Regions from separate parts of the Arthrobacter sp. DualSoilB13 genome, predicted to be linked through region 2. Evidence: predicted binding sites of a transcription regulator. Region 2 holds the regulator's gene; the other holds the start of a gene.
The links. Region 2 encodes Rex, which represses fermentation and respiration genes when NADH is low (regulators of the CRP and FNR family bind a similar motif). Its sites were predicted from a motif close to CTTGTGAANNNNTTCACAAG; they were not measured.
Positions count from the first base shown of each region.

Region 1: a site for Rex is predicted at 2,440-2,459, ahead of ACZ5J0_RS01900 (ALF repeat-containing protein). Genes of this name have one in related genera too.

Region 1 is NZ_AP035865.1:373,135-380,632, reverse strand. It holds gene ACZ5J0_RS01905 (IclR family transcriptional regulator) at 1-8, opposite strand, end outside; gene ACZ5J0_RS01900 (ALF repeat-containing protein) at 192-2,249, opposite strand; gene ACZ5J0_RS01895 (amino acid permease) at 2,518-3,978, shown strand; gene ACZ5J0_RS01890 (HNH endonuclease) at 4,050-5,462, opposite strand; gene ACZ5J0_RS01885 (SDR family oxidoreductase) at 5,590-6,453, opposite strand; gene ACZ5J0_RS01880 (winged helix-turn-helix transcriptional regulator) at 6,559-6,936, shown strand; gene ACZ5J0_RS01875 (3-hydroxybutyrate dehydrogenase) at 6,950-7,498, opposite strand, start outside.
Region 2 is NZ_AP035865.1:3,358,405-3,365,902, forward strand. It holds gene ACZ5J0_RS15450 (TlpA family protein disulfide reductase) at 1-354, opposite strand, end outside; gene ACZ5J0_RS15455 (histidine phosphatase family protein) at 359-1,024, opposite strand; gene ACZ5J0_RS15460 (YceI family protein) at 1,232-1,783, shown strand; gene ACZ5J0_RS15465 (hypothetical protein) at 1,974-2,696, shown strand; gene ACZ5J0_RS15470 (hypothetical protein) at 2,958-3,698, shown strand; gene ACZ5J0_RS15475 (redox-sensing transcriptional repressor Rex) at 3,746-4,453, opposite strand; gene ACZ5J0_RS15480 (glutaredoxin family protein) at 4,530-4,784, opposite strand; one part of gene ACZ5J0_RS15485 (IS3 family transposase) at 5,008-5,960, opposite strand; one part of gene ACZ5J0_RS15485 (IS3 family transposase) at 5,960-6,224, opposite strand; gene ACZ5J0_RS15490 (HAD family hydrolase) at 6,325-7,188, shown strand; gene ACZ5J0_RS15495 (DUF559 domain-containing protein) at 7,336-7,498, shown strand, end outside.

The DNA.
Region 1 (7,498 bases), 1.3 Mb from region 2:
GTTGTCATGGTTCCTCGCTGCTCGGGCTGCTTGCGGGATTAGTCCGGTGTATACAGGTACCGCTGTCCGGTATCCCGTACTCAAGCGTGCACCCTCGGAGAGTCAATCACCAGCGCGAATGCATTGATCGGTGTCTGGGATGCCGGACTCCCTTAGCGAGCCCGAACCTCTACCCCTAGGCAACGCGGCCCTTACGCGGAAGCGGCACCCTTACGCCGAAGCAGGAACGTGATGGCTCCGGCCGCAGCCAAGACCAGCGCCACGATGAGGCCAATGGTCCAGCCGCTCATTCCGGCAGACGAAGCGGCCAACGGGGTGGCTGCCTCCTGCGATTGCGAATCAACCGAGGCGGCATCATTGTCAGCCGACGCGGCCGGCGGCACTGAAATGCTGGGCATGGCCGACGGAGTTGCCGCAGGTGTTGCCGCCGCTTCGGCTGGCGTACCGGTTTCGGCGAGCCCGACGGCGGGAGCATAGTCGCGCGGCCAAGGAACGACGATCGGGGCTACTCCGGTTCCGGAGTGTTGCGAAACGTCGACCTGGCCGGCTGCAGCCTGCCCGGCCTGTCCACCAGCAGCGGCCGCGGCAGCTTCCGCCTGACGGGCAGCTTCAGCTTGACGAGCCGCTTCCGCTTCCGCGGCTTTGGCAGCGTCAGCCGCCTTACCGGCGTCGACGGTTGCAGTGTCTGCCAAACCGGCAAGCTCGGCGATCATGGCGTCGATGGAGGCAACGTGGGCAGTGGTTGCCGCGTCTCGATTCGCAGCCGCGGCCTGGCCTGTGGTCATGAAGGCCTCGAGATCTGCGCGGCTGCCGTCAAGAGCAACGCTCGCTGCCGCACGAACCTCCGGCGTCGAATCCAACGCATAACTGGTCTGGATGCGATTATCCAGATTCCGGGCTTGAACAAAACCGTATTCCAGGAAGTAGCGGACGTCTGCGTGACTGACTGATTCGAGCGCTTTCTTGGCGGCCTTCTCCACAAATTCGCCTCCGACTGCCAGAAGCTGGAAAGAGCGTTGTCGATCCGCGGTGAATGCCGACGGCTTAATGGCGTCCAGCTCTATAGCTGCTGCGTGGCCTTCAATGATGAAAGCTTTTACGGAAGTATCTCCACCCGACAGCGCCGTTTCCGCGGCTTCCCGAACTTTGGGTGTCCCCACCAAGGCAAGATCCAAGGTGGCCTGACGGGCTTCGCTGATCAGCGCGTCAAGGTCGGTTCCGGGGGCATCCAGCTTGGTAAGGAGCTCCGGAATTTCACGGGCCGCCTTTGCAAAGGCGGCCTTCGCCGGCTCCTGCGATGCCATTTGAGTTTCGTCCGCGATCCGTCTCGGTGTGGCCTGCGATGAGAGGAGGTCCCTGTCTGTCGCGAGCCGCGATGAGTCTGCCGCCCTTGCCGCAGAGGCGGTGCTCCGGGCTTGTTCGACAGCGGTCTTCGCACGGTCCGCGACCGCAGCGGTGCCGTTGGGGTTCGAAGCAATGTCTGATCTGACCTTTTGAAGGAGCGCGGCAACAGCCGTCGACTCAGCGTCCCGGTCGGCTGCAACGAGCTGCCCGTAGCGAAGGAAATCAGCAACGATTTCCCTGTCGTCCGTCATGACCGCTGCCTTGGCCGCAGCGCGGACACCCACAAAAGGAGAATCAAAGAGTTGGAACGCAGCCTGGCGGTCGTCTATCTCTGCGGCTTCCAGCCAGCCCCCGAGAACGAACTCCTCAATTGCTTGGTCGCCTTTGTCCAAACTGTCGGAGGCCTGCGTTCGGATTGCGCCGTTCAGAGTTAGAAACCTGTAGGCAGTGATATCAAGGTCAAGCTGCCACGCTCCGGCCCAACCTGTCGAGAGAAAAGCATCGATGGCCGCCGGGTCGCTTAATGCCAGGATCTTTTGCGCAGATGAGCGAACATGCGCACTCCCCCGCGTCGTCAGCTCGGCGACCAACTGCTTGCGGTCCGCGGCGAGAGTGACGTCCTGTCCGGCGTCGAGGAATGCTTGAAGCGCATCTGCGCCACCCACCAGCGCGGTCGCAGCAGCGGCACGGGTTGCGGGGCCACCTGTCTTCCACAGCTCAACAACGCCGGCAGTATCAGTAGCCCGCTCCACGAACGGAACGGGGGCCTGCGCGGCGTGGGGCACCTCGAATTCGGGAATGTCATAGGCCTGGGCTGGCGCAGCGAAGAGCAGAGAAGCCCCAGCTACAACGGCTATCAGGGCAGCAGAAACACGGCGCCGGGTAGCGCGGAATGAAGAAAACAAGGGTCCCCCAAGTAACGGATGCGGCGGCAGCACGGAGTTCAATGGGGGCGACGCGGATGCGAGGGATGCCTGACCGGTGACGAGCTGTCCGCGGTCATCATATCCGACTGGGAACTATGACTTTTACCACTGTGAATGTCGACGCCGAAAGTCGACACCACTGACTGTCTGCGATCAAAGACACCAAAGGCCCGTGAGTCCCATCACAAGTCGTCCAAAAGTGATCTGCTGGATAGCGATCCCCTCCCAAAGACGAGAAGGTTTTACTATGCAACAAACCAAGCTGGCTGTGGAGAGCTCTGTCCTCCACGCCGCGGGTACGGCGCTCAGCCGAGGCCTCAACGTCCGTCACATTCGCTTCATGGCGCTCGGATCCGCGATCGGCACCGGCCTTTTCTACGGTTCCGCCTCCGCCATCCAAAAAGCCGGGCCGGCCGTCCTGCTGGCCTACATCATCGGCGGCGCGGCCGTGTTCATGGTGATGCGAGCACTGGGCGAGATGGCCGTCCGACACCCGGTGTCCGGGTCCTTCGGCCAATACGCGTCCAAGTACCTGGGACCGTTCGCAGGTTTTGTGACCGGGTGGACTTACGTGTTCGAGATGGCCATTGTGGCCATCGCCGACGTCACGGCCTTCAGTATCTATATGGGTTTCTGGTTCCCACAGGTGGACAGATGGATTTGGGTACTCGCAATCATCCTGTTCCTGGGCGCCATGAACCTGCTCAGCGTGAAGGTGTTTGGCGAGCTCGAGTTCTGGTTCTCGCTGATCAAGGTGGTGGCGATTATCGCCATGATCGTCGGCGGTGCAGCGATCGTCGTGTTCGGCTTCCAAACGGGCGACGGCGGCGGCGTGGCACCGGGACTCGGGAACCTCGTGAATCACGGCGGGTTGTTCCCGAACGGTTTTGAAGGGCTCCTGGCCGCATTCGCCGTAGTGATGTTTGCCTTTGGCGGGATCGAGACGATCGGTATCACGGCTGGCGAGGCCACGAACCCCAAGAAGGTCATCCCGCAAGCAGTTAATACAGTGCCCGTCCGCGTTTTGTTGTTCTACGTACTGACGTTGGGCGTGCTGATGAGCATCTTCCCGTGGAACGAAATCGGCAGCAGCGGTAGTCCATTCGTGCAGATCTTTGATGGCTTGGGGATCCCGGCCGCACCGCATATCCTCAACGGCGTGGTCATTACCGCAGCGCTCTCGGCGATCAACAGCGACATCTTCGGTGCCGGACGTATCCTCTTCGGACTTGCCCAGCAGGGTCACGCACCCAAGAGTTTCAGCAAGATTTCCCGGCATGGTGTCCCCTGGATGACCGTGTTGATGATGGGCGGCATCCTGCTGGTGGGCGTCGTGTTGAACGCCGTGATTCCGGAGGACGTGTTCGTGCTCATTGCCTCGATCGCTACCTTTGCCACCGTGTGGGTTTGGGTGATGATCCTGGCTTCGCACGTTGCCATGAAACGGGAGATCAAGCGCAAGGGCTTGCCGGCGTCGGAATTCGGTTCGCCTCTGTGGCCTGTCGCTTCCATTCTCACCATGGCGTTCATGGCCATGGTGATCGTGATCCTGGGCGTCTTCGAGGACACGCGTGTTGCTTTGTACGTTGGTGGCACCTGGCTGGTGTTGCTGTTCGTGGCCTACAAGATGTGGGTCCGCGGTGGCGGGCTCCGCCGGGCCGAGCTGGTGGACGAGACGGCGCAAATGCCAATGGTGAAGGCAACCTAGTTTGCTGGCTGCGCAGAAGTTTGCTGGCTGCGCAGAAGTTTGCTGGCTGCGCAGTAGTTTGCCGGCTTCGTCTAGTTTCTCAGGCGTGTGGACTTGCTTCCCGGCAGCGGTGGCGCTTTGGATTTGTAGCTGTGCCCGGTGGGAGTGCTGACGCGGATCGTGTGCACATCACTGGGCATGCTCTTTGCGGTCCAGCCCGGAGTCTCCTTGGTGTGGTTGCAGGCTTCGCAAAGCCCGGCCCCGTTGTTGAGGTGGGTGCTGCCTGCAGAATGCCAGGGAATGATGTGGTCGATGTGCCGGATAGGCGCATCGCAGTACGGAGTACGGCATGTATTGTCCCGAATGTGGATGAAGCGTCTCAATTTTTGGGGGAAGAACCGTGCTTTTGAGTCCATCGTCAGGAGCTCGCCGCTGCGGGGAGCTGTGTAGAGGCGGCGGAGCAGCACTCTAAATTCGCTGCGGTCCGTGGGCTCCAGGTTCCCATGAAGCTGATCCTCATACCCTGATTGTTCATCAACCAGAAGTGCCCTTGCCCATTCAGCGGGTACGATTCCGTAGCCTTCGAGCCGAGCAGGCTCGGGGTCCCCTTGAAAGAGTGTGCGATCGGTCATGACGAGGTTGAGGTTGATGCCCGCAATGCCACCCGACGTGCCCGTTACGCGTTCAGTCAGGGTGTCAGCCATGACTTGGCCACGGGTCCGCGCGTCCCCGCTGGAACGGACGGAATCAGCTGTCCGAGTCAGCGCTGCATAGACGGCCACGCCTTGGGCGACCGGGAGTAGTGCGGTGAGGTACGTCATGGTGTCCGGCGCAGGACGGAGGCTGACCGTACGTTCCGCAGCCGCACGGCTGGCTCGCTGCGACACAGACCGCGGGTCACGACGATATGCGGCGGCTTTTGCAGCGGCGATGATGGCTTTGTCGCCCGTGCCGTCGAAGGTCCCGGCGTCCGGGGCGAGTTCCTCATCCACCGATGCCCGGTCCTCAACGGACAGGCAAGCTGTTTCCTTCACGAGCAGCGTGGCCCGCCACTCGTTCAACTGACCCGACTCCAGTGCTGCCATGGTTCGCGGCATTTCCGTAACTAGCGCTTTGGCGAAGCCAAAGAGCCTGGATCCCTTATTGGGTGATTCCCGCCGCGCCAACGCCACTTGCGCAGCAACGCCCATGCCACGCTCTGCCGCAGGAACCCCGGCCTGGGCCTGCTCGGCCCGCTGCGCCAGATCAAACGCCACTGCAATCCGGGCTTGCCGGGCTGAAATGGCAGACTTCAGGTCTTCAAGATCGCGTAACTCATCGATCAGCGCCGAGCTATCGGCGGTGATCGGAAGTGACCCCAGCTCAAAGACGAGCTCCCGGATGCTCCCTCCGCTGACTGCCACTCCGGACGCAACCGCCACGGAAGGTGCAGGAGCCACGACACCGGCAGAAACTAACGGGGGCGAAGCCACTGTTGCCCGCTGCGATCGCCGAATTCCGTCCATGAAGCCACTCTTCCAGCCACCTTCGCCGGACATCAGACCCAAAGTTGCCTATGTGGAAAACCCAAGAGACAGTTGGTTCCAATGTTCTCGCCGAACATTGGAACCAACCACCAATCGGCGGGTTGTTCTAGAGGGAGGCAGCGGCGGAACGTACGGCCTCGGACAGCGGAGTCGAGGGGCGGCCGATCAGCTTCTGGAGATCACCGCTGGTGACCAGAAGATCGCCACGGGCAATTCCCAGATCAGAGTCGGCAAGGATTTCGGCGAAGGCGTCCGGCACGCCTACGCCCACCAGGATCTGCTGGTATTCGTGGGCAGGAAGATCGTTGTAGGTCACCTCTCGCCCGGCAGCGGAGGAAATTTCAGAGGCCAACTGGTCCATGGTGAACGCGTGGTCCCCACCGAGTTCGTAGACCTTCCCGGCCTGGTCATCCGCCACCAGGACCGCCGCCGCGGCGTGCGCGTAATCTGCACGCGCGGCTGCGCTGACCTTGCCCTCGCCGGCACTTCCTGCAATGGCACCCTGGGCCAGGGTTCCCGGGAGCTGCTCGGTGTAGTTCTCCAAGTACCAGCCGTTGCGCAGCAGGACGAACGGGATGCCGGAGTCCTTGAGAAGCTCCTCCGTTGCCTGGTGCTCGGCGGCCAGCTTCATGCCCGTGGTGTCCGCATTGGCAATGCTGGTGTAGGCCAGCAGTTCCACGCCCTCCGCCTTGGCAGCCTCAATAACCGTGCGGTGCTGCGCCACGCGCTGGCCCACTGCACTGCTGGAGATCAGCAGCACCTTGGTGGCGCCCTTCAGTGCCGCGGCGACTGATGCCGGGTTTTCGTAATCCATCTCCTGGACTGTGACGCCACGTTCGGCGAAGTCAGCCAGCTTCTCCACCGAACGCCCGGTGGCCACAATGTCCCCCGCCGGAACGTTGCGCTCCAGGAGCGCCTCTACAACGTGGCGGCCAAGCTGTCCGGTTGCTCCAGTGATAACGATGCTCATGGGTGGTTCCTTTCAACGGAAGTCTTGCTCTGTCATGGTGGACAACGAGCCCTACATCCAGAAACTTCCCAAAAGTTAGTACGCACTTTAAGGTAAGGTACTGACATGAAAGTAAGTGACCTTCCAGCGCGGTTGCCGGCAACCATCGCCGACGGCGTTTTCCCGGCAGGCTGCCCCAGCCGGACAGTCCTGGATCACATCACCAGCAAATGGGGTGTGCTGATCCTGCTTTCCTTATCCGAAGGCGATCAACGCTGGAGCGAACTGCGGCGCCGGGCTGAGGGCATCAGCGAGAAAATGCTCGCCCAAACCCTGAAGACACTGGAGCGGGACGGGCTGGTCCGCCGTGACGCGCAACCAGTCATCCCGCCCCGCGTGGATTACAGCCTCACCGAACGCGGCCGAGAGCTCAGCACGCTCCTCATTCCTCTGGTGACGTGGGCCTTCGACAACGCCGACGCCATCATCGGCGGCCAGAACTAACCCGGCGGCGCCTTTACCGCGCCGACCACCCGCCGTCCATGGTGTAGCTCGCGCCGGTGACCATCCCGGCGTCGTCGGAGGCCATCCAGGCGGCCAACGACGCCACTTCCTCCACCTCCACAAGCCGTTTCACGGCGGACTCAGTCAGCATCACTTTGGCCAGGACCTCGGCCCCGGGGATGCCGTGAAGACGGGCTTGGTCGGCGATCTGCTTCTCCACCAACGGCGTGCGGACGTAGCCGGGGTTGATGCAGTTGGACGTGACCCCGCGTTCGCCCCCCTCCAGGGCAGTAACCTTGCTGAGGCCCTCGAGCCCATGCTTGGCCGAGACATACGCACTCTTGTAGGCCGAGGCCCGCAACCCGTGGACCGACGAAATGTTGATGATCCGGCCAAACCCGTTGGCGTACATGTGCGGGAGCGCGGCCCTGATGAGGAGGAACGGGGCCTCCAGCATCAGGGCCAGAATCCGCCGGAACTCCGCGGGTTCGAACTCCTCGATCGGTGCAACTTTCTGGATGCCGGCGTTGTTGACCAGGATGTCGCAGTCGAGGCTCAGCGC
Region 2 (7,498 bases):
GACTCCCTGGTCCTTGAAGTCCTGGTGCAGGGCTTCAAGCTGGGGAGCTTCGATGCGACACGGAGCGCAGGCGGCAAACCAGAAGTTGAGCACGGTGACTTTGCCCTGGAGATCCTCAGGCTTGACGGTCTGTCCATTAAACAAAGTGCCCTTGAGCGCCACCGGAGCTGCGCGGTCAGCCTTCGCGAATTCCGTCACCGAGCCGTCGCCTGCCACGTAGTTCTTGTTATCGCCGGCCTTGGCCTGCTTGGCAAGGGAGTCTTCCTGAGCGCATGCGGACAGGCCCATGGTCAGTCCTGCCAGGAGAACTCCACCGGCGGTCAGCACGCCGCGGCGTGAAAGATTGTTGTCCATGCCTCTATGCCCCCGGGGTGCTCGCCGCGCCGGGGAGCAGAACGGCAGCAGGCTCGGAGTATTCGACGCGCACGATCTTGCCGGCATCGTCCAAAGTCAAGGATGTCAGGGAGGTGAGGGTGCATTCACGCTTGCGGGGATCGTGCGCGAGGCGGCGGCCCTCAGCGGTCAAACGGGTTGACCAAATGGGAAGTTGGTGGCTCACCAGAATGGCTTCAGCGCCGTCGCCACCGAGCTCGATCGCCTTCACCCGCGCGTCTTCCACAGCCGCCAGAACGCGGGCCGCCTGCTCTTTATAGGGCTCGCCCCAGGAAGGCCGCAGGGGATTCCGGAAGTAGAACCAGTGCTTGGGCTTGAGGAACTCGCTCTTGGTGGGATGGAGTCCCTCAAAGTGGTTCTCGGCTTCGATGATGCGAGGATCCGTGGTGATGTCCAGGTTCAGCGCCTCGGAGGTCGGCATGGCTGTTTCCTGGGCGCGAGTCAGCGGCGAGGCTACCAAATGCACAAACTTGGCACCTTCACTGGCGCGGGCCGTGAAGTGGTCCGCCAACATCCGGGCCATCTCCCGGCCACGCTCTGAGAGGTGGAATTCCGGCAGCCGGCCGTAGAGGACGGCGTCGGGATTGTGGACCTCGCCATGGCGAAGCAGATGGACAGTTGCTTGGGGCATGTTTACCAGTTTCTCAAAGAAGCGGGGCGATCCGAAATCTTCTACCGCTAGTAGAACTCAAACTTTTCCTGAAATGTTCCGTGGAGTTGGAATAAAAGATGCATATGCATGTTTATACTGGGTACGAAGCTCGGTTGACGCTTCAAGCAATGAGCTCGACCGGACAAGCACGCAGTACCCACCACTTGATATAGGAGTAACACCATGATGACTCTCCCCGCTTCCGTCACCACCGGCACCTGGACCCTCGACGCTTCCCACAGCGAAATCGGCTTCACCGTCCGCCACGCAGGCATCAGCAAGGTCCGCGGCCAGTTCAAGGACGCCACGGCCACCTTGGAAGTTGGCGAAACCCTGACCGATTCCAAGGTCACCGCCACCATCCAGACCGCCAGCTTCGACTCCGGCGACGTCAACCGCGACGGGCACGTCAAGGGCGAAGACTTCTTTGACGTAGAGAAATTCCCGGAAATCACCTTCGTGTCCCGGCACGTCAAGGCCAACGGAAACAGCTTCGACCTCGTGGGCGATCTCACAATCAAGGGAGTGACCAAGGAAGTTTCCATCGAGACCGAATTCAACGGTGTAGCAGTGGACCCCTTCGGCAACACCCGCGCCGGCGTTTCCGGTGAAACCACCATCAGCCGCAAGGACTTCGGCCTTACCTGGAACGCCGTCCTTGAAGCCGGTGGCGTCCTGGTCAGCGACAAGGTTGTCATCAACCTGGAACTCGCTTTCATCGCACCGGCTGCCGCGTAGTCCTTCACCACCCGGCCGGCTTCTGCCGGCCCGCGTCCGCAAACGGCGCCCTGCACAGTCCAATCTGTGGGGGCGCCGTTTCGCGTAGGGAGAAGTCACCCCGCAATTGTTCGGCAAAAAGCCTGTATTTAGCTGCGCGTTAGCTCCGAATTTCCTATGCATCCTTCAACCTCCGGTCTAAAGTGATGCCATGAGTACCCCAGACGAAACACCACAGCCACAGCAGCCCGGCGCTCAGCCTCCGCAGCCCGGCAATGTTCCTCCTGCGGGTCCCCAACCTCCGCAGCACGGCGACGTCCCTCCCTCCGGCTACCAACCGCCCCAGGGTTACCAGCCACCGCAGGGTTACCAGCCGCCGTCGCAACCCGGCCAATACTCACAGCCCGGACCGGCCCAGCCCGCACCCGGCCAGCCGGGTTTCCACTTTGAAATGCCCACTGACGGACCGCGAAACTTCAACGACGTCATGCCCCAGGGCGGCTTCTCGGGAATGTTCAAAACCCAGGGCCTGCCAACGGAACTGAAGGTTTCCTACTTCATCTGGGTGATCTCCGGTCTCCTGGGATTGTTGTTAGGCCTCATCGCCTTCTTCGCGGTGATCGCCGCCTTCGCGTTCGCTCCAGGATTCGCTGCCATCGCACTGATCCTCCTACTCCTCACCCTGGCCGTCTCTGCCGCCCAGGTGGTCCTGGCCATGAAGATGAAGGAAGGCAAAGAATGGGCACGCCTCGCCCTGACCATCCTGGCCGGCATCTCCCTTCTGCTGGCCATCTTCGGCGCAGCAAGCGGCGGCGGCTCAGGGATGGGCCTGGGTGGCAACTGGTTCGGCTTCCTGGTCAGCGCCGTAGCCGTGGTACTGATGTGGCTACCTAATTCACAGCTGTGGTTCAAGGCAGTCAAGGGCCACGCCTGACACGTACCCAGCTGCCGCCGTCGGGCGTTTTCGACGCAAATGCAGGCTGAAGGCCGCGGTTGAATCCCCAGGGATCCCGCGGCCTTCATCATGAAGGCGTAAGCCCACATGATGATTTTTCCCGCCAGCTGTAAATACCTGCGTGTGATCGTCTGCAGCGCAAGGACCTGGAGGTACGGTGGTAGCAGAACCACGCTGGGGGCAGGGTCGTTTTGCTGATCCCGGCGGCCGCACCAGCAGTCGAACAAGCAAAGGAATGCCATGAGCAACCCTCCGTACCCGCCGTCAAACCCGGGCGACACTAACCAGCCCGGCACAAACGGCTCCCAGCCCCCGGCACCGCAGTACGGTCAGCAGTCCCCCTCCGCACCGCAGTATGGCCAGCCAGCCGCGCCGCAGTATGGTCAGCAGTCCCCCGCCGCACCGCAATACGGTCAGCAGGGCTCCCCGTATGGTCAGCCTCCCGCAGCTCCGCAGTACGGCCAGGACACCAACTGGCCAAGCCAGCAGCCCGGACCCACCACCGTCCCGCAGATGGTCAATTACGCCTTCTGGATGATCATCGCCGCCGGAGTTCTATCCGCCATCAGCTCGATTATCCTGGCCACCACCGGTGCGGATGCCTTCATCAATGCCATGAACCAGCAGGCGGCCCAGCAGGGTACCGATTTGCCTGAAGGGTCCATGGAAGGCATGCGTGGCGTCATTGGCGTCAGTGCCATCGTGGGTGCCTTTATTTCCCTGGGCCTCTACGCACTGGTTGCCTTCCCTGTCCGGAAGGGCAAGAACTGGGCAAGGATCCTGGGCACGGTCTTCGCTGCCATTTCTGTTCTGGGCCTCACCAGCTTGTTCCAGTTCGGTGCCACCTACGGCGTCCTGCAGCTCATTGTGATCCTGCTGGGTGTTGCCGCGATCGTTCTGCTGTACCTGCCGGCGTCGGCGCCGTACTTCCGCAAGGCACAGCCTTTCGGCAACCCGTACCAGAATCCGTACGGGCGCTAAACACCCACGCTTCCGAGCAGTACACGCGGGCGCGGACCCGGCGAAGGCTAAACAGCCTGGCCCGGTGTCTGCGCCCGCTGTGCGTGGTAGGCAAGGATCTGTAGCTCGGTTGCCATGTCCACCTTGCGGAGGTTGACGTGCGGCGGGACCTGCAGCAGTACCGGGGCGAAGCTGAGGATGCTCCGGATGCCTGCGGCAATGACGCGGTCGCACACGGCTTGGGCCACCGTGGCAGGCAGGGCCAGCACCACCATGTTGGTGTGGGTCCGTTCCAGGACCCGTTCCAGCTCGGCTGAGTCACTGACCCGCAACCAACCCACTTCATTGCCGATCACCATGGGGTCAGCGTCGAAAATGGCTACGACGTCGAAGCCTCGGGACTCGAAGCCGCCGTACCGGGCGAGGGCTTTGCCGAGGTTGCCGGCGCCCACAATCGCCACCTTCCAGTCGTGGGTCAGCCCCAAGGCTGCTGCTATGTGGCGGCTCAGGTTCTGGACTTCGTAACCTACGCCGCGGGTCCCGTAGGAACCAACGTAGGAAAGGTCTTTGCGGAGCGTGGATGAGCTAACGCCCGAGGCTTCCGCCAGTGCTTCAGAGGAAACCCGTTCAACGCCTTCGGCCAGAAGAGAGTTGAGCGCACGCAAATAGAGGGTCATCCGGGCCACGGCCGCGGGCGGGATCTGCTTGGCGGCAGGCTCATTGTCTCCGGTTGTGGCTTCCGGGGACGGTTCCAGCGCAGTCACGGTATTCTCCATTGCGTCGCTTTGTTGTTCCACTCTATGACCCTCGGGCGGACTCAACAAAAGCCATTACCTGCGGGTAACCCCACCCTCAGCCCTCCAGGACTTTCTTCAAGGTCCGGGTAAGTCGCTGCTCGTCGATCTTCCAGAAATCGCGCTGGATACCGTCCACCAGCACCACCGGGATCTCCTCTGCGAACCGCTCCTGCAGTTGGGGGTCGCCGTCAATCTTCTGCTCGGTCCACTGAACGCCAAGACTTTTTGTGACACGCTCGACGGCGGCACGAGCCTCAGTGCAGAGGTGGCAGTCAGCTTTGGTGAGGAGAACGACGTCGGGAATAGCCATGTCTCAAAGGTACCGGCCCCACGCTCTCTCACATCCCACCCCCTTCCGGCCGTCCCTCTCTCACATCCCATGCCCGTCCGCCGTCCCTCTCTCACATCCCACCCCCTTCCGCCGTCCCTCTCTCACATCCCAAGCCCGTCCCGCCAACGCTCTCTCACATCCCACGCCGTGGGTGACGCTGCGGTCGTCAAGTTTTTGAGACAGGTCTCGTTGTTGTTTTTGGTTAGGCGGCCAGGGGTTGCTGGGCGCGGGTTTGGTAGTTGGTGTGGGCTTTGGCTGGTGGTATGCCGCCGGCTCGGCGGTTGGGCCGGCGGCGGTTGTACCAGCCCTCGATGTATTCCATGACACCGGTTCGGGCGGCGAGTCGGGAGCCGTAGCGTTGGTGGTGGTAGAACTCGGTTTTGAGGTGGGAGAAGAAGTTCTCCGCGACGGCGTTGTCCCAGCAGACCCCGACTTTCCCCATGGACTGCGTCACCGAGTTATCGCCGCACCATTTCTGGAATTCATCCGAGGTGTATTGGGTGCCCCGGTCCGAATGGAACACCACCGAGGCCCCGGTCAGGTGGCCGTGGTTGCGGGCCATTTGCAGCGCCGCGGTGCACAGGCTCGCGCGCATGTGCCCGGCCATGGACCAGCCGATGACCATGCCGGAGAAAAGATCGATCACCGTAGCCAGGTAGAGCCAGCCCTCACCCGTGCGCAGGTAGGTGATGTCACCGACCAGGCGGGTTCCGGGCACTGTTGAGGTGAAGTCCCGCTTGCCCTCTGCATCGAGCATGTGGTTCTCGATGTGGGCTGTTTTGGCCTGCGGATCCTGGACGGTAGTTGCCTTCCAGGCCTGGGTGCGGACGGCCCGCAGCCCGTGCTCACGCATGATCGCCCCGACAGTGGGGGCCGAGACCCGCACTCCCTTCTCGTTCAAAAGCAGGGTCAGTTGGTCCCGGCCGGCACGGCCCTTCTCCTCCTTATACAGCTCGGTAACCGCGGCGGCGAGATCCTGATGCCGTACTGCCCGCGGGGATGGCCCGGCCGGGTTGCGCCATCGGTAGAACGAGGCCCTGGAAACCTTCAACGCCCGGCATAGCCAGGCCACGGAATGGTTGGCCTTCTCCGCTTCGATGAACTCGTAGAAGTCCTCTACTTTTGCTTCGCGGCAAAGAAGGCGCTGACTTTTCCCAAGAACTCGACCTCGGCCTTCAATCTCTCGTTCTCAGCCAAGGCTTTCCGGTGTTCATCCCAGGACACCGGGCCCGGGTCCACAGGCTCTAGAGCAGGACCGTCCTGATGTTTTCCCCGGTGCCGATGAAGCCAGTTCCCCAACGTGCTCTCCTTAACCCCGAGCTCGTCAGCGACTTGCTTCACTGAACGATCCGAGGACAACACCAGCTGCACAGCTTCCTCACGGAAAGCCGCATCATATTTTCTTCTAGGACCAGTCATTCTGAAGTCGATCTCCCATCAACCTGTCTCAGAAAACCATACGGCCGCACGCCACCGTGCGTCCTCAACACTGGCCCCGGTGATTGACTAGACTCAAAGCATGCCCGAGGAGAAGAACGCCGCCGTGGTCGCAGATGCCTTGGTGCAGCAGGACGCCGTACAGAGGGACGCGGCCAAAAAGGACATGGCGCGGAAGTACGCTGGCGAGGCCGCTTTTTTCGATGTCGACAATACGTTGATGAAAGGTGCCAGCCTCTTCCACGTGGCTCGCAAAATGTATGAGCGCAAAGCGTTCACTCTTTCGCAGGCCGCCGGATTCGCCTGGAAGCAATTCAAGTTCGTCATGCGCGGCGAGAACATGGAAGATGTCCATTCGGTGCGTGACTCCGCGCTGACACTTGCTGCGGGCATTACGGTCGAGGACATCAAGGCCTTGGGCGAAGAGGTTTACGACGAAATGATCGAGTCGCGGATCTGGCCCGGAACCAAGGCGCTGGCCGACCAACACCTCCGGGTGGGCCGTAAAGTGTGGCTCGTGACTGCCACGCCCATCGAAGTGGCCACAGTCATCTCCACCCGGCTCGGTCTGACCGGCGCCCTGGGCACCGTGGGCGAGGTGGACGACGGCGTGTACACGGGGAAGCTTGTAGGCGACATCCTGCACGGACCTGCCAAGGCGATCGCTGTCCAAATCGTTGCAGATCGCGAAGGGCTGGACCTGGACCATTGCTGGGCTTACAGCGACTCCGCCAATGACATTCCCTTGCTCACCATGGTGGGACATCCAGTGGTCATCAACCCGGATGCAAAGCTGCGCCGGCATGCGCGTGAAAACAATTGGCCCGTTTACGATTTCCGTTCCGGACGCCGCGCCGCAACATTCGGCCTCAAAGCCGCGACCGTCGGCGGAGCCGTCTACGGTCTATGGCGCGGATTCGCGAAATTCCGCGGCCCCCACGTCTAACGCTCTCTCACATCACGCGCGCCTAAACCCAACGCTCTCTCACATCACGCGCGCCTAAACCCAGCGCTCCCTCACATCACGCGCGGGCCTCACACAGCCTGTGGATAACTTCCGGTGCCTTAAACGTATCTGGGCAAGAATGCCGGTATGAAGAACTTCACGCCGATTCCTCCGCAACTGACGGTTGCACCCTTCACTCTCGACGAGGCCGAGGTTGCGGGCCTCAAGCGATCGCACCTAAGGAACCGAACCAAGATTGATGGCGTTAGCCGAGGTGTTTATCGACCTTCCGACTGGAATTTCGACCTGT